Regions from separate parts of the Niveispirillum sp. FG148 genome, predicted to be linked through region 3. Evidence: predicted binding sites of a transcription regulator. Region 3 holds the regulator's gene; each other region holds the start of a gene.
What was found. Region 3 encodes LexA, which represses DNA repair genes until DNA is damaged. Its sites were predicted from a motif close to ATGTTCTANTTTGGTTC; they were not measured.
Positions count from the first base shown of each region.

Region 1 (10,409 bases), on a different contig from region 3:
TGTCGCCAGGAGCCGAAGAAGATGAAGATGTTTTTCCGCCGCACGCTGCTGCGATCGCTGGCCCTGCCCCTGCTGGGTGCCGGTCTGGGTCTGTCCCTCATTGCGGGACCGGCCGCGCGGGCGCAAGCGGCGGAGGTGAACATCTATTCCTCGCGCCATTACGACGCCGACAAGTTGCTCTACGCCGCCTTCGAGAAACAGACGGGCATCCAGGTCAATGTCATCGAAGGCAAGGATGACGAGCTGATCGAACGGCTGAAGGCCGAAGGGCGTAACAGCCCGGCCGATGTGCTGCTGGCTGTGGATGCCGGCCGCCTGTGGCGCGCGCAGAATGCCGACGTGCTGCAAGCGGTGAAAAGTGCCGTGCTGGAAAAGGCGGTGCCCGCCGCCTATCGCGAGAAGGACGGTTACTGGTTTGGCCTGTCGGCCCGCGCCCGTGTCATCATCTATAACAAGGCCACGGTGAAGCCGTCGGACCTGTCGACCTATGAGGATCTGGCCGATCCGAAATGGAAGGGCCGCGTCCTGGTCCGCAGTTCCACCAGCGTCTACAATCAGTCGCTGACCGGCTCCATTCTGGCTGCCCATGGTGCGGAGAAGACGGAAGCCTGGGCCAAGGGCCTGGCTGGCAATTTTGCCCGCAAGCCGCAGGGCGGCGATATCGATCAGATCAAGGCTGTGGCGGCGGGAGAAGGCGATGTCGCCATCTCCAACACCTATTATTTCGCCCGCATGCTGAATTCGACCAACCCGGCGGAAAAGGCGGCGGCGGAAAAGGCGGGCCTGTTCTTCCCCAATCAGGGGGATCGCGGCACGCACATGAACATCTCCGGTGCCGGCGTGGCCAAATACGCCCCCAACCGCGCCAATGCCGTGAAGTTCCTGGAGTTTCTGTCCACCCCGGAGGCGCAGAAGATCTTCGCGGAGGCCAATTATGAATTCCCCGTCGTGGCCGGCATCCCTTCGCATGCGACGGTGGCCGCCTGGGGCGAGTTCAAGCGCGACAGCCTGAATGCCGCCATCTATGGCGAAAACAATGCCGAAGCCCTGAAGATCATGGATCGGGCCGGCTGGAAGTAAGCTGCGCAGTCAAAAAAAGGGGGAGGCGGATCGAACGACCCACCTCCCCCTTTTTTCATCACATCACATAATCGACCGACAGCCAGATCTTGCGCCGGTCGGCAAGCGCCCCGCGCCCGTCAAAATCGGCATATTTCACGCCCGCCGTGATCTTCGGCCCGAATTTCAGGGCCAGTTCGGCATCCCATTCCGTGCCCTGCCTGGCCCCGCCGCGTTCCGCCTCAAAATCATGGTACCAGAGGGCGGCCGACAGGCCGGTGATGCGGCCCCAGCTCAGCTTGGCGTCATGGCCCAGCTTGCCATAGGTGTCGACGACGCCATTGGCAGGCGTGGTCAGGAAGGCATCGGCATAGCCCTGGAACTTGTGCAGCGTGGCCAGCGGCGTGGCGAAGCCGCGCACCCCGTCGCCTTCCAGCGACTCGACGCCGACGGTCAGGCCCGTGCCGCCGATGCTGCCCGTCAGTTCACCCGCCAGATAATCCAGCGCGATATTACGGGGATTATGCTTGTAGTCGGTCTGGTGGGCATATTCGCCGACATAAGCCAGGGTCACCGTCCCCAGCGTCTGCTTGCCCGCCAGCCGCGCGCCCACGGTGCGCGTGGTCAGCAGCGGCTGTTCGTTCAGGTCCAGGAAATAGGCATAGCCCGTGATCTTGCCCACAGGCGCCAGGGTGACGGCGGCGTTCAGCAGGTGGGACGTGCCCTCATACTCACCTTGCGGGCTTTCATTGCCGAAGATGCGGTTCACCTGGGTAACCAGGGCATAGTTCAACTCGACATTGGGGATGCTCTTGTTGACCACCCGCAGGGCGTCGAAGGTCTGTTCATTCTGGCGGAAGCCGACGGCGCCGATGAAGCGCTGATTGTCCAGATTGATGCGCTGGCGCCCCAGCGTGACCTGGGTGCCGGGCAGGTCCGTGTAATCCAGTTGCAGGCGGTTCAGTTCCGCGCCGTCCGGGTCGGTGATCAACGGGCGCTTGGTCTTGCCGTTGATGCTGTCATTGAAGGCGCTGTTCAGATGGGCCACGCCCTCCATCTCCGCCAACAGCGACAGGCCCTGCACGGCCGCCGTCTGATAGCCGACACGCGCCCGCATTGTATGGGCCTGTGCGCCTTGCGGCAGCCCGGCCTGATCCACATCCTCAAACCGGTAGCGGGCGTCCAGCAGGAACTTGCCATTGGTGAAGGCATCGGTCAGGTCGGCCGCCTGTGCCGGCAGGCAGGTGAGGCAGAGCGCCAGCGACAGACCGGCCAGGGTGCGCAGGGATGCGGATGACGCCTTGTTCTTCTTGGTCATGAAAGGCTCCCATAAAAAAAGGCGTCCGAACAGTCCAGGCGGTCAGCCTGGCTGTTCGGACGCCATTGTCCCGGTGGGCCGTCATCGGCCCGGTTGAAGGGCGCCATCGTGGCGCCACCCCGGTCCGGATTTCAGCAATCCCTGTGCCAGGGCGACGAATGTCGGGATTGTCCGGGAAATAACCGTTTTGCGGGCGCACAGATGAATGCTGCGCCTGCGAAATGGGCAAAGGACGTGAGCAATATGGTTAACGTAATTGCAATAAATCCCATTTGTTGCCGTACAGATCCTGGAACACGGCGACGCTGCCATAGGTCTCGTGCCGCGGTTCTTCCAGGAAGGTGACGCCGGCGGCGACCATGGCGGCATGGTCACGGACGAAATCGTCGCTATGCAGGAACAGGAAGACGCGGCCGCCGGCCTGGTTGCCGATGGCGGCCTGCTGTTCCGGCCCCGACGCCCTGGCCAGCAGCAGGCGCGATTCGGTGGCACCCGGCGGGGCCACCAGCACCCAGCGCTTGCCCCCACCCAGATCATCATCGGCCACCAGGGTGAAGCCCAGCTTCTCGCGATACCAGGCAATGGCCTCGTCATAATCGCGGACCAGCAGGGAAAGGGCGCCGATATGGGGCATGGGGGCGTGTCCTGTCAGGAAGGGGCAGCCAGTTCTAACCGCTGGCACCCCCGGATGCCAGATTCAGCACTTGCCAAACAGAACAAAACAGGAACAATTACCCCATGACCGACAGTATCCCCACCATCGCCGCCCTGCGGGAGCGGCTGTCCATCATGGACCGCATCCGCCCGCCCAAGGGAAGGACGGCACTGTCGCTGGGCCATGGCGCGCTGGACGCGGCCCTGCCGGGCGGCGGGCTGGTGCGGGGCGGGATGCATGAATTCTGGCCGGCACCGGGGGATGCGGCGGCGCATGGCTATATCGCCTCCCTGCTGTCGGGGCTGGCAGGGGATGGCCCGATCCTCTGGTGCCGGCTGCGTGACCGGGGGGATGCGCTGGGCCTGGCCGACATGCCCTATGGGCCGGGGCTGGCAGCGATGGGTCTGGACCCGTCGCGCCTGATCCTGATCCGGCCCGACAGCCTGGACGACGCGCTGTGGGCGGTGGAGGAGGCGTTGCGCTGCCGGCCGCTGGCAGCCGTCATCGGCGATGGCTTCCTGCCCGGGCCCGTGCCGGGGCGGCGGCTGCAACTGGCGGCAGAGGATGGCGGGATGCTGGGCATCCTGATCCTGCCGCCGCTGGCCCGACCGCCGCCTTCCACGGCACTGACCCGCTGGCGGGTCACATCGGCGCGCGACCGCCCCCCGCATGAAGATGGTGGGGGGCCGCGCTGGACCGTCACGCTGCTGCGGGCACGGGGCGGGGGATCGGGTTCGTGGGAGGTCGCGTGGGATGACACGGCGTTTCGTCTCCGTCTGGCTCAGCCGCTGGCCGACGGACCAGTGGCGGCGGCGGAATAGGGATCAGAAGCTGACGGGCCCGCTGGTCCTGACCCTGGCGGGACAGGGCGGCATCCGGCTTCATGCCGTGGACCCGCTGGCTTCGGCGGACGGGTTGCGGCCCGGCCTGCTGCTGGCCGATGCCCGCGCCCTGGCACCGGGGCTGGTCGCCATGCAGGCTGATCCCGCCGCCGACCGTTCCGCATTGGCCCGGCTGGCCGTCTGGGCCCAGCGCTACACGCCACAGGCCGCCAGCGACGGGCCGGACGGGCTGATCCTGGACATCACGGGCTGTGCCCATCTCTGGGGTGGGGAGGCGGGCCTGCTGGCCGACCTGTCGGCCCGGCTGGGCAAGGCCGGCTTCACCCATCATCTGGGGCTGGGCGACGGGCCGGCCGCCGCCTGGGGCTGGGCCCGGCATCGGCCCGCCGGGTCCGACCCTATCCTGCCGGAAGGCAAGCGCGCCTGGACGCAGCTTCTGCCCCTGCCCATGGCGGCCCTGCGCCTGGATGACGGGCTGGTGGCCGATCTGGCGCGGGTGGGGCTGGTGCGGGTGGGCGATGCACACCGGCAGCACCGGGCCCCGCTGACGGCCCGCTATGGCACGGGCATCGGCCGTCGGCTCGACCGCATGCTGGGCCTGTCAGCCGAACCCGTGGCACCGCAGGCCGCACCGCCGCTCTGGCGTGTGCGTCTGTCCTTTGCCGAGCCTATCGCCACGCGCGACGCGATCGAGGCGGCGACCCTGTCGCTGCTGCGCGATCTGTGCGTCCGGCTGGAAGGGGCGGGCCGGGGCGCGCGCCGGCTGCTGCTGACCTGTTTTCGCACCGATGCCAGTGTGCAGTCCGTGACCATCGGCGCTGCCCGGCCCAGCCGCGATGCGCCCGCCCTGCTGAAGCTGTTCCGCGAACGGTTCGACCAGGTGGAACCCGGCTTCGGGATCGAGATGATGGAGATGCAGGCGACCTCCACCGATGCCTTCACGGCCGAACAGGCCGGGCTGGCCGTGGGCGGGGGCGATGCCTTCGCCCTGACCGCCCTGCTGGACCGGCTGGTCAACCGGCTGGGGGAGGATCGGGTGGGCCGCCCCTGCCCCCGCGACACGCATCGGCCGGAACGGATCATGGAACTGACCGGGGAGATGGAGGGACCGGAGTTGCCGCTGGACCCCGCCCCTGCCCCTCTGGCCCCTTCCCCCCTGGCCCGCCCGGAACGGGACGCGGGAGAGGATGGGGGCGACGGGGCCAGGAAGCCCTGGCCCAAGGCGGCGCCCCGCCGGCCCACGCCCACCCGCACCCGCATCTGGCGGATGGAAGGGCCGCGCCCCCTGCTGCTGCTGCATCCGCCGGAGCGGGTGGAGGTGGCGGAACCCGCCCTGTTGTCCTGGCGCGGGCGGCCCTTGCGGCTGGACTGGCTGGAGGGGCCGGAACGCATCCGCCCCGACTGGTGGCGGGCCCGCACCGGCCCGACGCGGGATTATTACCGCGCGCAACTGGCCGATGGCCGCCGCGTCTGGCTGTTCCGCACGGCCGATGACCGGGGCCATTGGTACCTGCACGGGCTGTGCGCATGACCATCCCCGATTATGTCGACCTGCAGGTCACCAGCAATTTCAGTTTCCTGCGCGCAGGATCCCACCCACATGAACTGGTGCTGGCCGCCGCATCCCTGGGCCGGAAGGCCATCGCCATCACCGACCATGACACGCTGGCCGGGGCCGTGCGCATGCACACGGCCTGCAAGCAGCAGCGCATAAGGCTGGTGGTGGGCTGCCGGCTGACGCTTTCCGATGCGCCGCCCGTGCTGTGCCACCCCACCGACCGCGCCGCCTATGGACGGTTGACGCGGCTGCTGACGCGGGGCAAGCGGCGGGGCGGCAAGGGGGAATGCCACCTGACCCTGGCCGATCTGGCCGACGCGGCGGAAGGGCAGATCCTGTCCGTGCTGGCGCCTGAAGGCCGCGCGACGCCCAAACGGCTGGAGGAACTGGCCCGACAGCTGGAGCGGTTCAGGGCGCTGCCGGCGGCGGGGCTCTATCTGGCCGTGGCCCCGCTCTATCAGGGATATGACCGGTCACGCCTGCTGCGGCTGGGGGAACTGGCCGACCGGATGGGGGTGGGGCTGCTGGCCACGCAGGATGTGCGTTATCACCATCCGGACCGGCAGCGGCTGCACGATATCCTGACCTGCATCCGCCATGGGCGCACGCTGGCCGATGCCGGCCGCACCCTGTCGCCCCATGCCGAACATTATCCCAAGCCGGCGGACGCCATGGCGGCCCTGTTCGCCGACCGGCCCGACGCGCTGGCCAATTCCGTCGCCATCGCCGATCGCTGCCGCTTCAGCATGGACGAACTGCGCTATGACTATCCCATCGACCCCATCCCGTCGGGCCTGACCCCGCAGCAGGAGATGGAAAGGCTGGCCCTGGAAGGGGCACAGCGGCTTTATCCGCAGGGCGTGCCGGAAAAGGTACGCAAATTGCTGGATTATGAATTCACCCTGATCGGGGAACTGGACTACGCGCCCTATTTCCTGACGGTTCATGACATTGTGCGCTTTGCCCGGTCGCGCGACATCCTCTGCCAGGGGCGGGGATCGGCGGCCAATTCCGCCGTCTGCTTCTGCCTGGGCATCACGTCGGTCGATCCCACCGTCAACGACCTGCTGATCGAACGCTTCATCTCCAAGGAGCGCGGCGAACCGCCCGACATCGATGTCGATTTCGAGCATGAGCGGCGGGAGGAGGTGATGCAGTACATCTACACCAAGTATGGCCGTGACCATGCCGGACTGGTGGCCACCGTCATCTGCTACCGCTCCCGCATGGCCATCCGGGAGGTGGGCAAGGTGCTGGGCCTGTCGGACGATGTCATCGGCGCCCTGGTCCGGCTGGGCTGGAACCGCCATGGCATCAGCCATGAAGGCGTGGCGCGGGAGGCGGGGCTGGACCCGACCGACCCGTTGCTGACCCTGTGCATGGACTTGGCTTATGACCTGCGCGGCTTTCCCCGGCATCTTTCGCAGCATGTGGGCGGCTTCGTCATTTCCCGGTCGCGCCTGGACGAACTGGTCCCCATCGAGAATGCGGCCATGGAGGACCGCACCGTCGTCGAATGGGACAAGGATGATGTGGAGGCGCTGGGCCTGCTGAAGATCGATGTGCTGGCGCTGGGCATGCTGTCCTGCCTGCGCCGGGGGCTGGACATGCTGGGCCAGCGCCTGGGCCGGCCGCTGGCCCTGACCGACATCCCCGATGGGGACCGGGACACCTATGACATGATTTGCCGGGCCGACACGATCGGCGTGTTCCAGATCGAAAGCCGGGCGCAGATGTCGATGCTGCCCCGGCTGCGCCCACGCATATTCTATGATCTGGTGATCGAGGTGGCCATCGTCCGGCCCGGTCCCATCCAGGGCGACATGGTCCATCCCTATCTGCGCCGTCGGCGGGGGGACGAACCTGTCACCTATCCCAAACCGGAATTGGAAGAAGTGCTGGGCCGGACCCTGGGCGTGCCGTTGTTCCAGGAACAGGCCATGCGCATGGCCATTGTCGCCGCCGGTTTCTCCCCCGGCCGGGCCGACCAGTTGCGCCGGGCCATGGCCACCTTCAAGAAGACGGGCGGGGTGGAGGCATTCAAGGCGGAATTCATCCAGGGCATGATCGGCCGGGGCTATGATCCCGACTATGCCGCCCGTTGCTTCAAGCAGATCGAAGGTTTCGGCAGCTATGGCTTCCCGGAAAGCCATGCCGTCAGCTTCGCGCAGCTTGCCTACGCCTCCTCCTGGCTGAAATGCCACCACCCGGCCATTTTCGCCTGCGCCCTGCTGAACAGCCAGCCCATGGGTTTCTACCAGCCGGCCCAGATCGTGCGCGATGCCGTGGAACATCGGGTGGAGGTGCGGCCCGTCGATATCAACCGGTCGGAATGGGATTGCACGCTGGAGGAAGGGCGCGGCGGCCCGGCCCTGCGCCTAGGGTTTCGGCAGGTGAAAGGCATGCGCGAAGATGCGGCCATCGCCATCGCGCGCGAACGGGCCGGTGGTTATGACACGATCCGCGACCTGTGGCGGCGCACCGGCCTGCCCGTCGGTGTGCTGGAACGGCTGGCCGATGCCGACGTCTTCGCCAGTCTGGGCCAGGACCGACGCCAGGCCCTGTGGGAGGTGAAGCGCCTAGGCGGCAAGCCGCTGCCCTTGTTCCAGGCGGCCGACCTGTCCCGCCGCCTGGGCGACAACCGCCCGCCCGTCGATATGGGGGACGAACCGGAGGTGGAATTGCCGGCCATGAGCCTGGGCGAACAGGTCTGGACGGACTATCGCACCCTGTCCCTGACCCTGCGGTCCCACCCGCTGGCCCTGCTGCGCCCCGCCATGACAGGGCTGGGCATGGGCACGACGGAAGGTTTGCGCCATGCCAAGCCCGGCACCATGGTCACCGTCGCCGGCCTGACCCTGGTGCGGCAGCGGCCGGGTACGGCCTCGGGCGTCATCTTCGTGACGCTGGAGGACGAAATGGGCATCGCCAATCTGGTCGTCTGGCCCTCGGTGATGGAACGCAACCGCCGTACCCTGATGACGGCCACCCTGATGGGCGTGCGCGGGCGGTTGCAGCGGGAGGGCGAGGTGATCCATGTCGTGGCCGACCGGCTGTTCGACCTGTCATCGCACCTGTCGGCCCTGAGCCCCGGCGGCGCGCCCGCCAACGACGTCCCCCTGCCCGATGCCATTCCCGCCCAGGTGTTTGGGGAGGGGCGGAATTTTCACTGAGGGAGAGCGGGAGGTTACAGCCCTCGCACGCCCGTCCGTTCGGCCTGTTCCAGGAACCATTGCCCGGCCGGCCCCGGGGCCTGATCGGCGCGGCGGATGGTGACCAGCGGCAGGCGCGGCATGCCGGCGGCCCCGTCCCAGCTGCGTACGGGCAAGGTCACCAGCCGCCCCGCCGCGATATCGGCCTGCACCATATGCAGCGGCATGCTGCCCCAGCCCAGTCCCGCCAACAGCAACGCGTGCTTGGCCCCCAGATCGGCGATGCGCCAGGTGGTGGTGGCGGCGACACCATAATCCCGTCCTTCCGTCATCTCCGACCGGTCGGTCAGCACCAGTTGCAGATGGTCGCGCAGGTCATCTTCCGTCAGGGGTCGGGCCAGACTGGCCAGCGGATGGGCGGGGGCCGCCACCGGCACCAGCCCGATTTCCCCGATCGGTGCACGGACCAGGGCCGGCGTGTCGCTGGCAAAGGCGGTGACGATGCCGATTTCCGCCGCCCCGCCGATCACCGCCTGGGATGCCGCGCCCAGCGTTTCCACCAGCACCCGGGTGCGCACCGACGGGAATTGCCGCTGCAACCCGCCCAGCATGGACACGGCCAGGGTCATGGGCACCATGCTGTCGATGACGATGGCCAGTTCCGCCTCCAGCCCCCGGCGCAACCCCACCGCCTGGGCGCGGAAGGCGTCCACCTCCGCCAGCACCCGCCGGGCGCGCGGCAGCAGGGCCGCACCCGCCGGGCTCAGGATCGGGCGATAGGCGCTGCGGTCGAACAGCGTCACCTGCACCTGATCCTCCAGCTTGGCGATGCTGTAGGTGACGGCCGATTGCGCGCGGTTCAGCTGTCGGGCGGCAGCGGAAAAGCCGCCCGCATCGGCGACCGTGACGAAGACCAGGAACTGGTCCAGCGACAGGGCATCCATCGCCGCAACTCCATCAGATAATCAGATGATCTTCTGCAAAACATTATCAGTTATCTGGCGGGACCGCGTGCCTATCTTAGGTCTTGAGAAACAGACACCCTGTCTGCGGAGGATTTGATGACCGCGCACCGCCAGCCCGCCCTGTTCATCCCCCATGGGGGTGGGCCCTGCTTCTTCATGGATGACCCGCACGGCATGTGGAAGGGCATGGGCGATTTCCTGCGCCATCTGGCCGACAGCCTGCCGGAACGGCCCACGGCCATCCTGGTCGTGTCCGGCCATTGGGAGGAAAAGGGCTTCGCCTTCACATCCGCCAAGGCGCCGTCGCTGGTCTATGATTATTACGGCTTTCCGGCCCACACCTATGAACTGCGCTATGACGCGCCGGGGGCGCCGGAACTGGCGGCCCGTGCCGTGGACCTGCTGACCAAGGCCGGCTTTGCGGCCAAGGTCGATGCCGATCGCGGCCTGGACCATGGCGTTTTCATCCCGCTGAAGGTGGCCTTCCCCGATGCGGACATTCCCGTGGTGGAAATGGCGCTGGACCGGTCGCTGGACCCGGCCCTGCATGTCGCGGTGGGCCGGGCGCTCGCCCCTTTGCGCGACGAAGGCGTGCTGATCGTCGGCTCGGGCATGAGCTTCCATAACATGCGCGCCTACGGCGACCCGCGCGCCACGCCCATGTCGCAGGCCTTCGACGCCTGGCTGACCGGGGCTGTGGAACAGGATGCGGCTGGTCGGGCCCAGGCCCTGGCCGGCTGGGCGCAGGCGCCGGGCGGCCGTTTCTCACACCCTCGGGAGGAACATCTGCTGCCGCTGATGGTGGCGGCAGGGGCCAGCACCGAACCGGGACGGAAGATCTATGGCGAGGTCGTGATGCG
Region 1 covers NZ_JBMDKJ010000008.1:142,020-152,428, forward strand. The annotation lists gene ACODTW_RS11455 (Fe(3+) ABC transporter substrate-binding protein) at 22-1,080, shown strand; gene ACODTW_RS11460 (alginate export family protein) at 1,139-2,377, opposite strand; gene ACODTW_RS11465 (VOC family protein) at 2,625-3,011, opposite strand; gene ACODTW_RS11470 (ImuA family protein) at 3,116-3,853, shown strand; gene ACODTW_RS11475 (Y-family DNA polymerase) at 3,786-5,405, shown strand; gene ACODTW_RS11480 (error-prone DNA polymerase) at 5,402-8,605, shown strand; gene ACODTW_RS11485 (LysR family transcriptional regulator) at 8,620-9,528, opposite strand; gene ACODTW_RS11490 (DODA-type extradiol aromatic ring-opening family dioxygenase) at 9,646-10,409, shown strand, end outside.
Region 1: a site for LexA is predicted at 3,092-3,108, ahead of ACODTW_RS11470 (ImuA family protein). Genes of this name have one in related genera too.

Region 2 (10,409 bases), on a different contig from region 3:
GGAACACGCTGCGCGCCGTGCGGCATACGGTCTCGTGCCCTTCCACCAGCTGGCGGATCATGTCCTGGGCCTTGGGCACGCCGGTTTCCTCGGCCACGCTGGTCAGCTTGGCGAACTGGCTGTAGCTGCCGGGCGCGTGAAAGCCCAGGGCGCGGATACGTTCGGCGATGTCATCCACGGCCGTGTGCAGTTCGGTGTACTGCGCCATGAACATGGTGTGCAGCGTGTTGAACATCGGGCCCGTGACGTTCCAATGGAAATTGTGCGTCTTCAGGTACAGCGTGTAACTGTCGGCCAGAAGGCGCGACAGGCCCTCTGCGATACGGGCGCGGTTTTCGTCCGTGATACCGATATTGATGGCGGGTGCGCTGGCCATGTGTCGCCTCGTCTTTTCCGTGAAGTCTATTCGACAGATGGGCAGTGTGACGGGAAAGGCAAGGTGGGGCAAGCGGCCCATCAAGGGCGAAAGTGCTTGATCAGGCTTCGAAAAATTTGGGGTATTGCCATCCGGCGCAGTGACGCGCGGTGACAATACCCCCAAGTGTCGGGGGCGGGTGGCGCCCCCGCCGGTTCAGATGGAGGCATGCGAACGTTCCATCCAAACCAAGCTCTGTTCAGGACTGTGCCAGCCAGGCGGTGACCGGCGATGGTCACCGCCAACAGGAGAGATCAGGCCACGGCGGCGGTCGTGCTGGACGACGTGCCGGAGCTGTTCTTCTGGCTGTAATTGGCGATCGCCGTCTGCAGCTGGCTGATCAGCTGGGCGATGGGATCGTCTTCATCGCTGCTGCTGCTGTCGGTGCTGCTGCTCAGCAGGCTGGCAACATCGGTGCTGCTGTCCTCGCTGCTGCCGGATTCGCTGCCACCGGGCGGCGGACCACCCGGGGGCGGACCACCCGGGGGCGGACCACCCGGCGGCGGGCCACCGGCACCGCCGAAGGCTTCGGCGCTGGCCGTCGTGCTGCTGCTGTCGGTGGTACCGCTGGCTTCTTCCTGGGCCGACAGCAGGGCGCCGCGCGTCTTGCTATGCATGCGCTGGAAGGACGATTCCATTTCCGCCTGGGTGACGGAACCATCGCTGTCCGCGTCGATGGACTTGAACATGTCCTCGGCGCTGGGGCCGCCGGCCGGGCGATTGGCCGCATTGGCGTCCTTCGGGCCGGCGGCCTGGAATTCCTCCAGCGACAGGCCACCGGACTGGTCGGTGTCGGCGGTCTGGAACCGCTGCTGCGCTGCCTGCTGCCGGCTGACGCCGGACGAAGCATAGGCATTGCTGCTGATGCTGCTGATGCTGCTGATGCTCATGGGTTGCTCCTTTGGGTTTTGCCGGACCCATGCTTTCAACGGAGCAATCTTTGACTTCCTGTCGCCGTTTCTTTCGAAATCATTTCAGAATATTTGGATGATGCGCCGGATGATCAGGGCGGCGTTGCGCGCCGCGTTGCGGGCAAAGGTGGGAAAGTCCAGATGGCTTTCGGCCCCGGCCAGGTCCGACAGGGCCCGCACGACGATCAGCGGCACGCTGAATTTTTCCGCCACCTGGGCCAGGGCGGCGCCTTCCATTTCCACGGCCTGGGCCTGGAATCGGGCCGACAGGTCGGCGCGGGTGGTCGTACAGTTCAGGAAATGGTCGCCCGTCAGCACGGTGCCGAAGCACCAGACCGGCTGCCGCGTCGTCTCGGCCGGGGGAAACAGGTCCAGCCCCGCCAGCACCGACGTCACCTTCTCCCGCAGGTCCGGATCCAGCCCATAGCCGAAACTGTCGTCGAAACCGGGCAGGGGCGGCACGCCCGGCTGATAGGGCTTCAGCCGTCCATCGGCCAGGGCACCGTAATCATGCTGGACCAGGCGGTCGGCGATGACCACATCACCGACATGCAGGTCAGGATCGATGCCGCCCGCCACGCCGGAGAACAGCAGACCGCGCACGCCGAACCGGTGCAGCAGCAGCGTCGCCACGACCGCGGCATTGACCTTGCCGATACCCGCTTCCACCAGCACCGTGGCGCGGCCGTCCAGATGGCCGGTGATGAAACGGAAGCCTGCGATTTCTTCCCGCCTGCCTTCCGTGAAATGTCCGGCCAGCGCCGCCGTCTCCTCGGGAATGGCGCAGATCAGACCCAGGGGTTTTTCTTGAACGGACATCACGGCTCCGGAATGAAGGGTCAGGGGCGGGCGGGGCCGCGGGGACGGATATTCTTGGCGATGGTGCGGATCCGCACCTCCAGCTGGGCTGCGCTGTACGGCTTGACGATGAAGGCGTCAACACCCTGGGCGCGGGCGGCCAGGACATGATCCTTGGTGCCGTGCCCCGTTTCCATGATGAAGGGCAGGTCGGGACGGAGATTGCGCACGGCGGCCAGCAGGTCCATGCCGTTCATGCGCGGCATGGCCCAGTCGCAGATGACCAGATCGACGGCACCGGGATCGCGATGCACGATATCCAGCGCTTCGCTGCCATCATTGGCGGCCAGCGCCTCCCGCACCCCGATCTGTTTCAGCACGTCCAGGATCCAGACCCGGGTCTGCTGCTGATCCTCCACCACCAGAATGCGCAGCGACCGGATCGGGTCCTCGGGCACGTACATGCGGCTCATGTCTCTCTCCCGCGTGCCAGGGCCTCTGCTACCGCACGCCGTAAAGTGTCGGGGTCGATGGGTTTGTACAGCACGGGGATGTCAGAGGGCAGATCCTCCACCTCCGCATGCCCGCGTCCGGGATATCCCGTCATGAACAGGACAGCGACATGGCTGTCCAGTTCCATGATCAGATGGGCCAGCCGCACGCCCCCCAGGGCCGGCATCACCAGATCGGTCAGCAGCAGGTCAATGCCGCCTTCCTCGAACCGTTCCAGCGCCTCCACCCCGTCGGCGGCACCGCGCACAACATAGCCGTCATCCTCCAGGAAGCGGGTGACCAGCGTCAGCAGTTCCGGCTCATCCTCCGCGACCAGGATGGTGGCGGATCGGCTGGGGTCACTGCGCGGCGGGGGCAGGATATCCGGTATGCCTTCGCTGTCGGCGCCGGCCGGGCTGCCGGTCAGCGGCAGCCACAGGGTGAACCGGGTGCCGCGGCCGGGCTGGCTGTCGACCAGGATGGTGCCGCCCGCCTGCTTCACGGTGCCATAGACCATGGCAAGGCCCAGGCCCGTGCCCTGACCCGGCGGCTTGGTGGTGAAGAACGGGTCGAAGATGCGGTCCAGCAGTTCCGGCGGCATGCCGGTGCCGCGGTCGGTGACCGACAGCACAGCATAGCGCCCTTCAGGCAGGGCCACGGGTCGGGCCGTGCCATCTTCCACCGACAGCGCCACCGACAGGGGGCCACCGCCGGGCATGGCGTCGCGGGCGTTGATGGCCAGGTTCAGCAGCGCCTGGGCGGCCATGTCGGGATCGATGGCGACCCAGACGGGGGCGGGGGGCACCGACAGGGACAGGTCGATGGTGGCACCCAGCAGCGGCTTCAGCAGGAATTCCTGTCCACGCAGCACCGCACCCAGATCGATGACGCGCGATGGCGTCGCCCCCTTCTGGCGGGAGAAGGTCAGCAGCTCGCGCGTCAGGGCCGCTGCCCGTTCCACCCCTTGGCCGATCTTGCCCAGGTATGATGCCAGATTGCTGTCCTTGGGCACGCCCTGCTTGGCCATGCCGGCATAGCCGCCGATGACGGACAGGATATTGTTGAAATCATGGGCGATGCCGCCAGCCAGCTGCCCCAGTGCCTCCATCTTCTGGGCCTGGAGCAACTGGCTTTCCAGCTTCTTCTGCTCCGTCACATCGGTGAACAGCACGACGAATCCGCCACCCGACATGGGGAAATGCCGGACCTGCAGCCAGGTGCCATTGCGTCGCTGGCGTTCGTTGAAATAGACACCCTCATGCCGGATGCGGTCATAATCGGCCAGGCTCTCCTCGACCGTCTCGCCCGGATATTCGCCCTGTTCGGCCAGGATGCGGACCAGATCCCGGTCATGCAGGCCGGGGACCATCACGCCGGGCGGAATGTCCAGCAGTTCCGCCACCATGCGGTTGGCGACCAGCAACCGGCCATCGGCGCCGTAGACCTCGATGCCGATGCCGACATTGTCCATCATGCTGTCCAGGATACGGGTCTTCTCCCAGATCTCCCGTTCCGCCAGACGCCGTTCGGTGATGTCGCGCAGATAGGCCGTGTAGCGCTTGCCCGGTCCCAGCGGGACGGCCGTGATGGCCAGTTCGATGGGAAATACGGTGCCGTCGCGGCGCATGGCCTCGATCTCGATGCGCCGGCCCAGCACGGTGCCGGGGGCGCCGGATTTCAGCCGGGCCAGACCATTATCGTGTCCGGCGCGGTGATGGGGCGGCACGATCAGCTCGCTCATCGACCGTCCCACCGCCTCGGTCCGTGTCCAGCCGAAGGTGCGCTCCGCCGCCGGGTTGAACTCCAGGATCACCCCGTCCTCGTCGATGGAGACGATGCAGTCCAGGGCCGTTTCCAGGATGGAGCGGGCGCGGGCCTCGCTCTCGCGCAGGCGCAGCGACGCAGCTGCCTCATGCGTGACGTCGCGGAACAGGCAAAGGACCAGCCGTTCCCGGTCCGCCTGGAACGGCACGGCCGACAGTTCCACCAGCAGATGGCGCCCGTCATGGCTGGTCAGGTCCAGCCGCATCTGGATCACCGGTTCCCCGCCGGTGACGCGACGGAACAGCATCTCGGCCAGGGGCCGTGCATCCGCCGCCACGAAATCCATGATGTGGAAATTGGCCGGGTCGGCATTGCGCTCGACGCCCAGGATGGTGCGGCCGGCGGAATTGACGAAGCGGCCACGCCCCTGCGCGTCATGTACGGCGATGCCGTCCGGCGACAGGTCGACAAGCTGGCGGTAACGCTGCTCGCTTTCGCGCAGGTCCGCCTCACGCTGCTTCAGTTCAGTGATGTCGGAGCGCAGGCACAGGGTGCCGCCATCGGGCATGCGCCGGTCATGCACGCGGATCCAGCGCCCGTCGGTCAGCAGGAATTCGCCCGGCACGCCTGTAGGGTTGCGAAACAGGGCCATGCGTTCGGCGACATATTCCTCCACGTTGCGATCGCGCACATGCAGGTTGTCGCCCAGGCTGATGCCAGACCGCAGCAGCGTTTCGAACGTCACGCCCCGCACCATCAGCCAGGCCGTGGCCGGGAACAGGGCGCGGAAGGCCGGATTGGCATGGACCAGCTTTTCCTGCGCATCAAACAGCGCGACGCCGTCGGTCAGCATGTCGAAAGCGATGCTCAGGCTTTCCAGGTCCAAGATGCCTACCTTCGGATGCAACGGCGCCATGATCTCTGCCGATGGTGCCGTGCCGGCGGCCCCGGATCAAGGAGGGATCACAGCGGCAGGGCGGCATTGATCCGTTGAACCACCCCCGCCCAGTCGCCGCAGCGCTGCTGGCGGAACAGGCGCATGGACGGATACCAGGGGGTGCGGTTGCCGCCTTCCAGCCAGCGCCAGTCGGTGTCGGTGGCGATCAGGGTCCAGACGGGGCGGCCCATGGCGCCCGCCAGGTGGGCCAGGGCGCTGTCGGGCGCGATCAGCAGGTCCAGGTTGGCCAGGATGGCCGCACTGTCGGCCCATCCTCCGATGTCCGGCGCCAGATCGGTGACGGGGCCGGGCAGGGCAGCGGCGGCCAGCTGTTCATGGCCGGCGGCCACCTGCATCGCGTACCAGTCGGCGCCGGTGCGGGCCAGCAGCGGCAGCAGCGGGGGCAGGCCGGGGGAACGCCAGCGGTCGCCCGGATGGGCCGGATTGCCGGCCCAGCTGATGCCGATGCGCGGCCGGCCGGAACGCTTCGGCAGTCGTTCAGCCCAATGGGCGGTGCGTGCCGGCTCGGCCGACAGATAGGGGCCGGCCCAGGTGATGGTCTGCGGCGTCAGGTCCAGCAGGCCGGGCAGGTCCAGCAGCGGCACCTGGAAATCGGCTGGCGGCACGGGGTCCCCCGGCATCAGCACCTGTCCATGGCGTCCGTCCGCGAACAGCGGGGCCAGGGCCGCCGGCACCTCCAGCATCACCGCCGCCCCCGTCTTGATCAGGGCCTGGGTCAGCCGGGCACACATGATGGTGTCGCCGGCCCCTTGTTCATGCCAGACCAGGATGCGGCGTCCGTCGGGGTTCTGCCCTTGCCAGGGTGGCAGGGTCTGGTGGCGGGGCGGGCGGGTGGATACCGACCAGCGATGGTGATAGGCCGCGAATCCCTCTGCCCAGCGGCCCAGCCGCAGCAGCGCCAGCGACCGGCCCAGCAGGGCGGACGGGTCGCCGGGCGCCCGTTCCAGACAATGGTCGAATGCCGCCAATGCCCCGGCCGGATCGCCCGTGACGCGTCGATAAAGCCCGGCATCGCGCCAGACATAGGACTGGTCGGGCGCCAGTTCCAGCGCGGCCGCCAGATGCGGGCCCGCCGCCGCTTCGCGGCCTGTATGTAACAGCAGATTGGCCAGGGCGCAGCGCGCCGGCACCAGGCGCGGGGCTTTCTCCACGGCCCGCGACAGCATCGCCTCCGCTTCATCGGCCGCACCGCGCCGGCGGGCGTCGTCGCCCAGCATCAGCAGGGCGCCCGCATGATCCGGGGCAGCGGCCAGGACCTGCCGCCACAGCGACAGGGCCCCATCGGCATCCCCGCGTGCGCCGGCTGCCTGGGCGGCACGGACCAGATCGGCGGGCGGTGGGCTGCTCACCATTGTTTTTCCGTCAGGGTCGGCTTGCCCTGCACTGTGCTGCTGGTGGCCTCCGGCATGCGCACCAGCCGGTCGCTGCGGATCACCGGCAGGGGGTCGGGATCGTAAATGTCCTTCAGGCGGCGATATTCCTGGGTGTGAAATTCATTCTGTTCCTGGAAATCGGGTTCGCCATGCCGACCGGTGACGATGATTTCCTCCTCCATCGCCGGGGCGGGCTTGCTCTCTGTCTTCTTCGGGGTGTCGGACGGTGGCGCGGCGCTCTGCGCGCCGGCTGGAATCGATGCCAGCAGGCACAGGGCCGGCAATGCCGACAGCAGCGTGGAACGGACGCGATTCCCTCTGGAATTCAACATGCTGGAACCTTCACCGAGAACCCTTCGGGTCAGCATAGGCCATTTCCGGACCCGATGCCCCTGCTTTGCACGGCCATACCCCTTCTTACCCGCCGTCCGGCCTGTCAGGGGGTGGAACAAAGTGAACGGAATGAGAACATTTGCGCTTGGCGGGTGAGAACAAAGAAGGTACAACAGGTGCAGTTGAACGGGCATGCACATCCGTGCGAGAAGGTAGGGGACAGATATGTCGGCAGCTCCACTCCGTCTGGTTGAAACACCCATGGACAAACAAAAAGCTCTGGATGCGGCCCTAGGCCAGATCGAACGCGCGTTCGGCAAGGGCTCGATCATGAAGCTCGGCGCCAAGGAGGCATTGACGGAGACGGAGGTGGTTTCCACCGGTTCCCTCGGCCTCGACATCGCGCTGGGCATTGGCGGCTTCCCGCGGGGCCGTATCATTGAAATTTATGGGCCGGAAAGCTCGGGCAAGACCACCCTGGCCCTGCATGCCATCGCCCAGGCACAGAAGAATGGCGGTGTCTGCGCCTTCGTCGATGCCGAACATGCGCTCGACCCGTCCTATGCTCGCAAGCTGGGCGTGGATGTGGACGAACTGCTGATCTCTCAGCCCGACGCCGGTGAACAGGCGCTGGAAATCGCCGACACGCTGGTCCGCTCCGGTGCCATCGATGTGCTGGTGGTGGATTCGGTGGCGGCCCTGGTGCCGCGCGCCGAACTGGAAGGGGAGATGGGCGACAGCCATGTCGGCCTGCATGCCCGCCTGATGAGCCAGGCGCTGCGCAAGCTGACCAGCTCCATTTCCAAGTCGCGCTGTCTGGTGATCTTCATCAACCAGATCCGTCTGAAGATCGGCGTCATGTTCGGCAATCCGGAAACGACGACGGGCGGCAACGCGCTGAAATTCTACGCTTCCGTCCGCCTGGATATCCGCCGCATCGGCGCCATCAAGGACCGGGAGACGGTGACGGGCAACCAGACCCGCGTGAAGGTGGTGAAAAACAAGATGGCGCCGCCGTTCCGCGTTGTCGAATTCGACATCATGTATGGTGAAGGCGTGTCGAAGGTCGGCGAGTTGCTGGATCTGGGCATCCAGGCCGGCGTCGTCGACAAGTCGGGCTCCTGGTTCTCCTATGACGGGCAGCGTATCGGGCAGGGGCGTGAGAATGCCAAGACCTTCCTGCGCGCCAACCCGACCGTGGCCGACAGCATCGAACAGAAGATCCGCGCCAATGCCGGCATCGTGGCGGGCGCCATGATGGGCACGCCGGAAACCGATGGCGAGGCGTCCAGCCCGGAATGATACCAATCCGCCGAGGGCTTGACCCTTGGCGTATTGGAGGCCGCCGACCGGCGGCCCGCCGCACATGCGGCGTAAGCCAAGGGCGCGGATGCGCCCGCCCGGCGCCTGAGGGAACATGAAATCTCCCTTGATCGGTCACGAGCAAGGGAGATTGGAATAGGCAGTTCGATCCGTCCTGGATGGATCGAATGAAGGGGGAGTGCGGGGTGACCTGCATTCCCTCTTTCGCTTTCGGAGTGGCTGGGCATTCCACTCCGGGTTCAGGGGGGGCGTGATGTTGCATCCTGTTGCACATGCTTATCGGGGTGAAAAGCGGTCTGGCATGGCGCCTATAGGAAGCCGGGCATGGACAGGGTGCTGTCGGCCAAGGTAAAACCGCCATCCCCTTGTCGTGTCCATGCAATCAGGCCGTCATCCCATGTCCAAGAAGACCGTCAACGACATCCGCACCACCTTCCTCGACTATTTCGGGAAGCACGGCCACGCCATTGTCGACAGCTCGCCGTTGGTACCGCGCAACGATCCGACGCTGATGTTCACGAATGCCGGCATGGTGCAGTTCAAGAACGTCTTCACCGGTCAGGAACACCGGCCCTACAGCCGCGCTACCACCTCGCAGAAATGCGTGCGCGCTGGCGGCAAGCATAATGACCTGGATAATGTCGGTTTCACGGCCCGCCACCACACCTTCTTCGAAATGCTGGGCAATTTCTCCTTCGGCGACTATTTCAAGGCCGATGCGATCGAACTGGCCTGGAACCTGATCACCAAGGAATTCGGCATTCCGGCCGACAAGCTGACGACCACCGTCTTCCATAATGATGACGAGGCGTTCGATCTGTGGAAGAAGATCGCCGGCCTGCCGGACGAGCGCATCATCCGCATCCCGACCTCGGACAATTTCTGGATGATGGGCGATACGGGTCCCTGCGGCCCCTGCTCGGAAATCTTCTATGATCACGGCGACAAGATCGCCGGCGGCCCGCCGGGCAGCCCGGATCAGGATGGCGACCGCTTCATTGAGATCTGGAATCTCGTGTTCATGCAGTATGAACAGATGCCGTCCAAGGATGGCGGGTTCGAACGCGTGCCCCTGCCCAAGCCGTCGATCGATACCGGCATGGGCATGGAACGTCTGGCCGCCGTGATGCAGGGCGTGCATGACAATTATGACACTGACATCTTCAAGGCGCTGCTGGCTGCGTCGGCGGAAGTGACGGGCGCCAGCCTGAATGGTCCGCAGGTGACCTCGCACCGCGTCATCGCCGACCATCTGCGCTCCTGCTCCTTCCTGATCGCCGACGGCGTCATGCCGTCGAACGAAGGGCGCGGCTATGTCCTGCGCCGCATCATGCGCCGCGCCATGCGCCATGCCCATATGCTGGGCGCCAAGGATCCCGTGATGCACCGTCTGGTCCCCGCCCTGGTGCGGGAGATGGGCGGCCATTATGGCGAGCTGGTGCGCGCACAGGCGCTGATCACCGAAACGCTGCGCCTGGAAGAAACCCGCTTCAAGCAGACACTGGACCGCGGTCTGAAGCTGCTGGACGAGGCGGAAGGCGGCTTGGCCACCGGTGAAGCGCTGCCCGGCAATGTCGCCTTCACGCTCTATGACACCTATGGCTTCCCGCTGGACCTGACCCAGGACGTGCTGCGCACCCGCAACCGTCCCGTGGATGTGGACGGCTTCAACGCCGCCATGGAGGAACAGCGCAAGAAGGCCCGCGCCGCCTGGTCCGGCTCGGGCGAGGCCGCAACGGAACGTGTCTGGTTCGAAGTGAAGGACGAGCTGGGCGCCACGGAATTCCTGGGCTACGACACAGAACTGGCTGAAGGCGCCGTGACCGCCATCCTGGACAAGGAAGGCAACCGTCTGACCAGCGTTGGCGAAGGCCAGGAAGTGCTGATCGTCGTCAACCAGACGCCCTTCTATGGCGAAAGCGGCGGTCAGGTTGGCGATTGCGGTGCCATGGTCTCCGCCAAGGGCGCGGAAGTGACCGTGCGCGACGTGCAGAAGAAGCTGGGCGCCGTCTTCGCCCATATCGGCACGGTGACCAAGGGCA
Region 2 covers NZ_JBMDKJ010000039.1:25,195-35,603, reverse strand. The annotation lists gene ACODTW_RS25625 (Dps family protein) at 1-376, opposite strand, end outside; gene ACODTW_RS25620 (EF-hand domain-containing protein) at 670-1,305, opposite strand; gene ACODTW_RS25615 (5'-methylthioadenosine/adenosylhomocysteine nucleosidase) at 1,390-2,145, opposite strand; gene ACODTW_RS25610 (response regulator) at 2,166-2,597, opposite strand; gene ACODTW_RS25605 (PAS domain-containing hybrid sensor histidine kinase/response regulator) at 2,594-5,266, opposite strand; gene ACODTW_RS25600 (tetratricopeptide repeat protein) at 5,344-6,690, opposite strand; gene ACODTW_RS25595 (hypothetical protein) at 6,684-7,043, opposite strand; gene recA (recombinase RecA) at 7,270-8,346, shown strand; gene alaS (alanine--tRNA ligase) at 8,765-10,409, shown strand, end outside.
Region 2: a site for LexA is predicted at 7,167-7,183, ahead of recA (recombinase RecA). Genes of this name have one in related genera too.

Region 3 (10,409 bases):
GATCGAAATCATGCTTTCCACGCCAGCAGACGGTCGCGCAGGGCGACGAAAATCATGTCGACGACGCCATAAAGCAGCGCCATGGTGATCATGTAGACGACGACGATATCGGTCGCCAGCAGCGAGGAGGCCTGCATCATGCGCTGGCCCAGCCCCGCCACGCCGAACAGTTCCGCCGCCACCACCGCCATCCAGGCTTGCCCCAGGCCGGTGCGCAGGCCGGCCATGATGGGTTGGACCGACGCCGGCAGGATCACCTTCACCAGCTTGGCCAACGGCGAGCGATGGCCGAAGGCGTCGGCCAGTTCAATCAGATCGCGGTCCACGGCCTGTACGGCGCCCAGTGCCGCGAAGTAATTGATCCAGAACACCCCGACGACGATGATGAAATTGGCCGCGGTGGAGGATACGCCGAACCAGATGATGGCGAACGGCACCCAGGCCAGACCCGGAATGGGACGCAGCAGGCGCACGATCCAGTTGGTCATATCCTCCAGCGTGCGCGACATGCCCGTCGCCACGCCCAGCGCCACGCCCAGGGCCGAGCCCAGCACCAGACCCGACAGATAATGGCGCAGGCTTTCCAGCACGGCCGAGGCCCAGGCGCCTGAGGTCAGTTCCTGCCAGAAGGTGGCGGGAATATCACTGGGCGCCGGCAGCAGCACGGCCTTGACCAGCCCCAGCCGGGGCAGCGCCTCCCACAGGGCGAAGAACAGGACAACGCCCAGTAAAGACAGGGCCAGTCGGCGAAGGGGCGAACGGGTCATGGTGTCTTACTTTCCCGCGGCCTTCTTGTAATAGGACAGATCAAAGAGCTGCTCGACGGGAACGGCCGCCTTCACCGTGCCCAGCTTCACCTGATAATCCTGCACCAAGCCAACTTCGGCCACGATGGCGGCGGGATCGGTGTTGAACTTGACCGCCGGGGAAGCCAGCGCCCGTTCCAGCGTCGCCGGCGGGATCAGGCCCTTGCCGATGGCCGATTCCACGGCGGCAACGGCGATCTTCTTGTCCTTTTTCAGCACTTCCGTCGCCTTGGCGGTCAGTTCGACCAGCTTCTGGGCGATGTCCGGGTGCTTGGCGGTGAAATCATCAGTCAGGGCGATGACATTGCCCGGCTGGTTCTTCATGATGTCGCCACCATAGGCCAGCACCTTCACGCCCGGATTGCGGTCGGTGATGATGGTCAGGGCGGGTTCGCGGATGATGGCGCCGTCCACGGCACCGACCAGCAGCGCCTGCTGCGTGGCGTCGATACCCTGCGGCACTAACTCGACATAGGCCTTGTCCACCTTGGCCACTTCCCACAGCCAATATTGCAGGAAGGTGTTGGGCACGGAACCGGCGGGCTGCGTCGCCAGCTTCAGCGGGCGCCCCAGCTTCTTGGACAGGGCGGCGATGGCTTCAGCCGGCTTGGCCGAGATGCCGGCCAGATCGGGACCGGCGGCAACCACCAGTTCCTCCACCGCCGTGGCGGCCACGACCTTGATACCGATGCCCTTGCTGTTGGCCACAATGACGGGGGCGACACCGGCGATATAGGCATCGATCGTGCCCGAGGTCACAGCCTGAATGGCGTTGGGGCCGCTGTCGAACTGCTTCAGCTGCAGATCGAAGCCGTTCCGTAGATCCCAGCCCTGGCTGTCGATGACGAAGGCCTGCGCCGCCCCCAGCACGGGGATATAGGCCGCACGCACCACCACCGGATCGGCAGCAGACGCACCGCCGACAAGCGTGGCGGTCAGGGCGGTGGCAGCAATCAGCCGGGTGGCGAAACGGGCAATCGACATGTTGAACGGCCTCCTTGGGGGCATTCCGGTTCGGCGGGGGGCGCCGTCGCCATGCAAGGTTTGTTATTTCCCCGGTTTCGTCAACACGGAATGTGAATTTACACAAAGAACAGTTTTCATATGTGTTATGTGGAATTGATCAGGTTCAGAAAATAGCGATTCACCCCTTGACAGTGGCGTCCGGATCACCAAATCTGAACCCGTGACCGCAAGGTCCAGGGTGACGCCCACCAGTCCGCGGCAATTTGACGAACAGCAGCTTGCGCCGCGTCAACAAACGCTAAAGCGCCACGAAGTCCCTTCGTGGTTTGGTTCAAACCATTGGTAAGGAAGGGCAATATGGGCCACACAACCCGCTCGCTTCAGCAGATTGAACCTCCCGGCAAGACCCGAATGCGGTGTTGTTGACGCGTCCGGTCACGCGTCCATCCACCTGCCCCAAGCGATTGTACAGCGCGGCTATGCTATTTGCCGCGATGGGAGACACATATCATGACCAATCAGGCATTCAGCATTGAAACCGGCCGCTACAGCGCCGGCATCGCCGTCGCCGACGGCCAGGGATACCGCTTCTTTGCCGCCCATCCGCTGTTCAGCAGCCTGGATGGCCGGAAATATAACAGCGTCGCCGCCGTGGAAAAGGCCGCCCGCCAGCGCGAGGCGGAGGCACGGGCCGACACGCGCCGCCAGGACAGCCGCGGACAGGTGTTCCGATCCTGGGGCTTCCGCGCGACGGCGGCGTGATTTCCTTGTTCCGTCCCGTCGACCCGACCCAGGGCGGTGCGCAGGTCGGGGGAAGCCTGAGCGAACCCCGACAGCCGACGCTGCCTTTATAATGTCGGGGGTCGCATACGCTCACCCCGACCTGCGAACGCTGACGTTTCCTGCGGCTGCCGGCCTTGGCGGGGGTTACCCCTCCTCCGCCTTGCGCTGCTTCTTGCGCCCGGCCAGGGCCGCAATGACGCCGTGGAAGGTGCGCACTTCCTGTTCAGTCATGCCACAGCGTTGCAGCGTGTTGCGCACATTGCGGATCATGGAGGGGCGCTTGTCCGGATGGGTGTAGAATCCGGACTGTTCCAGCTCGCCTTCCAGATGATCGAACAGGTTCTGCAATTCGGCCTTGGTGGCCGGCTCCGACGCGCCGGTATGCAGATAGCGGTCTTCCGCCTCCACCCCCGTCATCCACCATTCATAGGCGACCAGCAGCACGGCCTGCCCCAGGTTGAGCGAGGAGAAGCCGGGGTTCAGCGGCACGGAAATCAGCGTGTCGGTCAGGGTGATGTCATCATTGACCAGACCCGTTCGCTCGGGCCCGAACATCAGCCCGACCTTGCGCCCGATCGACCAATGGCCACGCATCTCGTTCGCGGCCTCACGCGGGGTGACGACGGGCTTCACCATGTCGCGCACACGCGCGGCGGTGGAGAAGACCTTGTGCAGGTCGGCGATGGCGGCGGGCGTACTGTCGAACACGCGCACGCGGTCCAGCACCAGGGTAGCGCCGGCGGATGCCGATACCGCCTTCTCGTTGGGCCAGCCATCACGCGGATTGACCAGACGCAGATCAGTCAGACCGCAATTCAGCATGGCCCGCGCACAGGCGCCGATATTCTCCCCCATCTGGGGTTCGATCAGGATGACGGCCGGCCCATCGCCGTCCGCCTGCATCTTGGCCAATTCCCGCTTGTTCGTACCGCTGGACATCGCTTGCCGCTATCTGGACCCTGAAAGGCGGCCCGACCTCAGGCCGCCGCAGGATTGTCGATAGCGGCACCAGCCCGGTAGAGGCAATAGGTAATGCTGTCCGACAGGGCATTGAAGCTGGCATCGATGACATTGGCCGACACGCCGACCGTACACCAGCGGTGTCCGTGGCGGTCCGCCGTTTCGATCATGACGCGGGTCACGGCCTTGGTTCCATCCTGGGCATTCAGGATGCGTACCTTGTAATCGACCAGCCGCATGCCCTCCAGCGCCGGATAGACGGGGATCAGAGCCTTGCGCAGCGCCTGATCCAGGGCGTTCACGGGGCCATTGCCCTCTGCCACCGTCATCACCGATTCCGGACCGTTGGGGCCCGGCACCTCCACCTTCGTGGTGGCCTCCGACAGGGTCACCAGCTCGTTCTTGGCGTTCCAGCGGCGTTCATCCAGCACGCGGAAGGCGGCCAGGCGGAAATAGTCCGGCACCTCCCCCAGGGCACGGCGGGCCAGCAGCTCGAAGCTGGCTTCGGCCCCATCGAAGGCATAGCCCTCGAACTCCCGGCGCTTGACCAGATCAACCAGATGGCCGACCCGCTCATCCCTGGGGTCGACGGCCACCCCCACCTCGCGCAGGCGGGCCAGGATGTTGGACCGGCCGGCCTGATCGGAGACCAGAACATGCCGGCGGTTGCCGACCAGCGACGGATCGACATGCTCGTAGCTGCTGGGATCCTTCTCCACGGCGGAGACATGCAGCCCGCCCTTATGGGCAAAGGCGCTTTCACCGACATAGGCCGCGTGGCGGTTGGGCGTGCGGTTCAACCGCTCGTCCAGCATGCGGCTGATATGGACCAGACGGGCCATGCCATCGGCATCCACCCCCGTCTCGAACCCCATCTTCACCGACAGGGTCGGGATCAGGGACAGGAGATTGGCATTGCCGCAGCGCTCCCCCAGCCCGTTCAGCGTGCCCTGAACCATGCGGGCCCCGGCGCGCACGGCGGCCAGGGAATTGGACACGGCGTTTTCCGTGTCATTATGGGTGTGGATGCCGATGCGACCGCCGGGGATGTGCTTGGTCACTTCCCCGACGATGCGTTCCACCTCGTCCGGCAGGGTGCCGCCATTGGTGTCGCACAGCACGATCCAGCGGGCCCCCGCCTCATACGCCGCCTTCACGCAGGACAGGGCATAATCGGGATTGGCCTTGAACCCATCGAAGAAATGTTCAGCGTCGAACAAGGGCTCACGCCCACGCGCCGCGATTTCCCGGATGCTGTCGGCGATCAGGGAGAGATTTTCCTCCCGCGGAATCGACAGCGCGACATCGACATGGAAATCCCAGGTCTTGCCAACGATGCACACCGCATCGGCCGGGCTGTCCAGCAGGGCCGACAGGCCAGGATCGTTCGACGCGCTGCGGCCCGGCCGGCGGGTCATGCCAAAGGCCGTGAAGGTGGCGCGGTGCAGATGCGGCGGATCGGCGAAGAAGGCGTCGTCCGTCGGGTTGGCCCCGGGCCAGCCGCCTTCGACATAATCAATGCCCAGCGCGTCCAGCTCCTGCGCGATGGCGATCTTGTCCGCCACGGTGAAATCAACGCCGGAGGTCTGCGCCCCGTCGCGCAGCGTGGTGTCATAGAGATAGACGCGGTTCGTTTCGTTCATAATCAAAGGCCAGATAGCAACGACGTTGCCGAATGTGGCGCATCGCGGCCGGCGGATCAATGGTCATGCGCGCATGGGGCAACTGTCCCCCGGTCGCATGCCCATTGGTAAGCGGGCGTTTTTGCCCTAAATAGGCAGCCAAAGCTCCCCCCAAGCTTCGGAAGTTGCCCATCATGGCCCTGTGGCGGATCAGCGATAGCCTAGTCGAATACCCGGAAGCCCTTGCCTTCATGGAAGCGCGCGTGGCCGAGGTGCGGGCCGGCACGGCGCCGGAAACCGTCTGGCTGCTGGAACATCCCCCGCTCTACACCGCCGGCACGTCGGCGCGGGAGACGGACCTGCTGGCCCCCATGCAGTTCCCCGTGTTCCAGGCGGGGCGCGGTGGCCAATATACCTATCATGGGCCGGGGCAGCGCATCGGCTATGTCATGCTGGATGTACAGGCGCGCGGCGGCGACCTGCATGATTTCGTCTGGCGGCTGGAGGAATGGCTGATCCGCACCCTGGCCCAGTTCGCCGTAAAGGGCGAACGCCGCTGCGGCCGCGTCGGCGTCTGGGTCGATATGGGTCCCTTCGGCCAGCCGGGCACAGAGAACAAGATCGCCGCCATCGGCGTGCGCGTGCGTCGCGGTGTCAGCTTCCACGGTGTCTCCTTGAATGTGGAGCCGGACCTGAGCCATTTCGGGGGAATCGTGCCCTGCGGCATCCGCGAACATGGCGTCACCTCGCTGGCGGCCCTGGGCCATATCGTCACGATGCCGGAGGTGGACATGGCCATGCAGGCCGCGTTTGAAGAAGTGTTCGGCGAAAATGCCGTCGCCCGGACGCCCGCCGCCTGCGCCGTGGAGGATTGAGATGAACCCGCGCCGCAGCATCAGCGCCCTGGTCCTTTACGGCGTCGGCACCGCCGCCCTGGTGGTCAGCGCCTTCATGCTGGTCGCCCCCACGCCGGACACCTATGGCCCCGCCCTGGTCGGCCTGCTGCTGGGCGTGCTGCTGCTGGGGGTGGGCCGCGCCTGCCAGCATTTGTCGCGCATCCGCGACCTGATGGAAGGAAGGGGCTGAGCCCCCTGGACACGTCCCCTACCGGTCGTCCGCCAGGCAGCCATGTTCGACCGACTGCGCCGCCAGCTCCTGGAACTGCGACAGATAACGCCCGTCGGCGGCGATGGCGGGGTTGCGGATGGTGTCGGCATTCAATTGCCGCAATTCCCTGTCGATGCGACCACAGGGACCGGCGCAGGCGGCCAACAGCAGCGGCAGCAGCAGCAGCAAAAGCAGAATGCGCGGTGGAACGGCGGACATGATCGGGGTCACCATCAACAGGCTTGGATGACCAGGACCCTGCGCGCGGCACCGGGCGAAAGCACGGCACGTCGGTGACGGGATTGCGGCGGCGCCTCCTTCCGTGGGGACGGGCCGCCACAACCAACGGGATCAGTAACGCCGGATCAGCCCGATCAGCCGGCCCTGCACATTGACGCGGTCAGAGCCGAAGACCCGGGTTTCGTAATTCGGGTTGGCCGGTTCCAGGGCGATGGAATTGCCCTTCCGACGCAGCCGCTTCAGCGTCACTTCCTGCCCATCGACCAGGGCGACGACGATGGTGCCATTCTCCGCCGTGTCGCAGCGCTGGATGATCACCGTGTCGCCGTCCAGAATGCCGGCTTCCACCATGCTGTCACCGGCGACTTCCAGCGCGTAATGGTCACCAGCCCCCACCATGCTGGCCGGGATATCGATGGTGACGGAATTATCGCGCATCGCTTCGATCGGCAAACCGGCGGCGATGCGGCCATAGAGCGGCAGGGCCACCGCTTCGGCATCGTTGCTGGCCTGCCGACCCGGCAGGGCGCCGCGGAAATCCCCCTTGATGACATTGGGCTTGAAGCGCGGCGACACCTCCGCCACAGGGGCCGGGGCGGCAGCGGCCGGCACGGGCTTTGTCTTGGCCAACGGCTTCTCCGGCAGGCGCAGCACTTCCAGCGCGCGGGCGCGGTGCGGCAGGCGACGGATGAACCCCCGCTCCTCCAGTCCGGTGATCAGACGATGGATGCCCGACTTCGACTTCAGGCCCAGCGCATCCTTCATCTCATCGAACGAAGGCGACACGCCCCCCTCATTCAGCCGGTCATTGATGAAGAACAGCAGTTCCTGTTGCTTGCGCGTCAGCATGGCATCCCCTCAGCCTGGTCCGGTCGCGACCGCCCGATATTCGGGCGTCCAGCCATCGGCATATTCACTGTCAGAATATAGAACAATCCCGGAACGTCAATCAATGTTCCAGTTTGGTTCGTGTTTTTCTGCGAGAATCTGGTGAAGCTTCGGAAAGGATACTCCCTGCATGGTTGCAGGCCGTGTTGCGCCAGACCGGGAGGAAAAAAGCCGAAGCCGGGCGGATCACCGCGTCAAAGCGCGTCCAGCGGCATGATCCGCACCATCTCCCCGGCCTTCACGGCCGGGGCGTGCGGCGCGCGCAGGATCAGGCAGTCGGCCCAGGCCAGCCGGCTCAACATTCCGCTGTCCTGTTTGGGAAATGGCTCGGCCACTTCCCTGCCCTGCCCGTCCACCGCCAGTCTGGCGCGGATGAAGTCGGCCCGTCCGTCATTGGGGCCCATATCGCGAGCCAGCACGGCGTCGCGCACCGCGTCATCCGTGGGCAGCCCCTGCAGGCCCAGCAGCAGCGGGCGCAGGAACAGCCAGGCGCAGACCAGGGCGGAAACCGGATTGCCCGGCAGACCGATGACGGGCACGCCGCCCATGCGGCCGAACATCAGCGGCTTGCCCGGCCGCATGGCGATCTTCCAGAAATCCAGCTCCAGCCCGGCCGCACCCAGGGCGGAGCGCACCAGATCATGTTCCCCCACCGACGCGCCGCCGATGGTGACCAGCAGGTCGGTGCCCGACGCAGCGGCGATCAGGGCGGACAAGCTGTCGGTGCTGTCGCCGGCAATCCCCAGATCCACCGCCTCCCCACCCAGTTGCCGGACCAGGGCGGACAGGGCCAGCGAATTGGAACTGACGATCTGGCCGGGCGCCAGCATATCGCCGGGCATCACCACCTCGTCGCCGGTAGCCAGGATGGAGACACGCGGGCGGCGTCGCACCTTCAGCCAGGGCACATTCATCGACGCGGCCAGCGCGATGTCGCGCACGGTCAGCTTGCGCCCCGCCGGCACCCCGACATCACCCGTGGCAAAATCCTGCCCCGCCGGTCGGACCCAGCGGCCGGGGCCACCGCCATCCTTGCATGTAACGGTGGCGCCATGATCGTCCGCATCCTCCTGCACCACCACGGTGTCGGCCCCATCGGGCAGGGCGCCACCGGTGAAGATGCGCACGGCCTGCCCCGGCCCCACCGCGCCCATGAAGGGGCAACCGGCCGGCGCTTCCCCGATGCGGGTCAGCGTGACGGGGAAGGAGGCGATATCCGCCGTGCGTACGGCCCAGCCATCCATGGCGGATACAGCGACAGGCGGATGGGTGACGCGCGCCACCACATCGGCGGCCAGCACCCGGCCCAGCCCCTGGGTGATCGGCACCTGTTCGGCCGGCAACGGGGCGATCTTGGCCAGGATGCGGGCACGGGCCTCGGAAAGGGGGATCACGCGGATGCTCCGTCAGTCGCAGGACGTCGACATATTGGGGCATATATCACGGACGGCAACGGGGCAAGGCGGCGACACCCCCGATTTTCTCCCGATCCTGTGCGGCCCTTACTCCGGCAGCACGGAAAAGGTGCCGCTCTTGCCACCTTCCTTATAGACCAGATGCACGCCGCCGATGATCATGCCCTTATCCGCAGCCTTGCACATGTCATAGATGGTCAGTGCGGCCACCGTGACGGCGGTCAGCGCCTCCATCTCCACACCCGTGCGGCCCTTCAGCTTGACCGTGGCCTCAATCTCCACCCGGTTGGCGCGGGCATCCAGCTGGAAATCGACCGCAACCTTGGACAGCATCAGCGGATGGCAGAGCGGGATCAGGTCGGGCGTCTTCTTCGCCGCCATGATCCCGGCCAGCCGGGCCACGCCCAGCACATCGCCCTTTTCCACTCCCCCATCGCGGATCAAGGCCAATGTCTCCGGCCGCATGGTGACATGGCCGCGGGCGATGGCGACGCGGACCGTCTCCTCCTTGGCGGAGACATCGACCATGGCGGCGTTGCCCGCCTCGTCGAAATGGGTCAGGGGGTTGCTCATGCTGCTGCCACCATGGGTGTGGACAGCAAGGCACGGGTGGCGGCCGCCACATCGGGCTTGGCCATCAGGCTTTCCCCGATCAGGAAGCGCCGCGCCCCGGCTGCCGCCAGCCGGGTCAGGTCGGCCGGGCTGTGGATGCCGCTTTCCGCCACCAGATGCCGGCCCGCCGGGACCATGGCGGCCAGGCGCTCCGTCGTGGCCAGATCGATGGCAAGGGTCTTCAGGTTGCGGTTATTCACGCCCAGCAGACCGCCGGGCAGCTTCAGCGCCCGTTCCATCTCCGCCTCGTCATGCACCTCCACCAGCACATCCATGCCGAGATCCACGGTGGCGTCATAGAGGTCGCGGGCCAGGACATCGTCCAGGCAGGCCATGATCAGCAGGATGCAGTCGGCACCCAGCGCCCGGCTTTCCACGATCTGATAGGGATCGATCATGAAATCCTTGCGCAGCGCCGGCAGGTCCACGGCGGAACGCGCCGCCTGCAGAAAGGCGTCATCCCCCTGGAAATAGGGGACATCGGTCAGCACCGACAGGCAGGTGGCGCCCGCGTCGCTGTACGCCCGCGCCAGGGTCGGCGGGTCGAAATCAGCCCGGATCAGGCCCTTGGAGGGGCTGGCCTTCTTGATCTCTGCAATCAGGGCCCAGCGCCCCTGCGCCACGGTGTTCTCCAGCGCCTTGGCAAAGCCGCGCGGGGCCGGCTGCTCCCGGGCCAGTGCTTCCACCATGGACAGGGGCCGGGCGGCCCTGGCGCGGGCCACATGGTCGGCCTTGTCGGCGCAGATACGGGCCAGGACGTCGGGTGTCTGTTGGTTGGTCATAGCGTCAACGGCGTGTTGGTGATGGAAACCAGCCGGTCGAGCGCCAGGGTCGCTTGTCCGGATGCGATACAATCGGCGGCCTTCGCCACCCCCGCCTTCAGGTCGGGCACGGCGTCGGCCACGACCAGGGCGGCCGCCGCGTTCAGCAGGACGATGTCGCGGTAGGCGCCTTCGGCCCCCGCCAGCACGGCGCGCAACGCCTCGGCATTCTCCTCCGGCATGCCACCG
Region 3 covers NZ_JBMDKJ010000010.1:21,373-31,781, forward strand. The annotation lists gene ACODTW_RS12685 (ABC transporter ATP-binding protein) at 1-12, opposite strand, end outside; gene ACODTW_RS12690 (ABC transporter permease) at 9-767, opposite strand; gene ACODTW_RS12695 (ABC transporter substrate-binding protein) at 774-1,790, opposite strand; gene ACODTW_RS12700 (hypothetical protein) at 2,283-2,534, shown strand; gene ACODTW_RS12705 (RNA methyltransferase) at 2,700-3,494, opposite strand; gene cimA (citramalate synthase) at 3,533-5,158, opposite strand; gene lipB (lipoyl(octanoyl) transferase LipB) at 5,332-6,012, shown strand; gene ACODTW_RS12720 (hypothetical protein) at 6,014-6,223, shown strand; gene ACODTW_RS12725 (hypothetical protein) at 6,242-6,463, opposite strand; gene lexA (transcriptional repressor LexA) at 6,596-7,333, opposite strand; gene ACODTW_RS12735 (molybdopterin molybdotransferase MoeA) at 7,567-8,766, opposite strand; gene moaC (cyclic pyranopterin monophosphate synthase MoaC) at 8,875-9,360, opposite strand; gene trpC (indole-3-glycerol phosphate synthase TrpC) at 9,357-10,181, opposite strand; gene trpD (anthranilate phosphoribosyltransferase) at 10,178-10,409, opposite strand, start outside.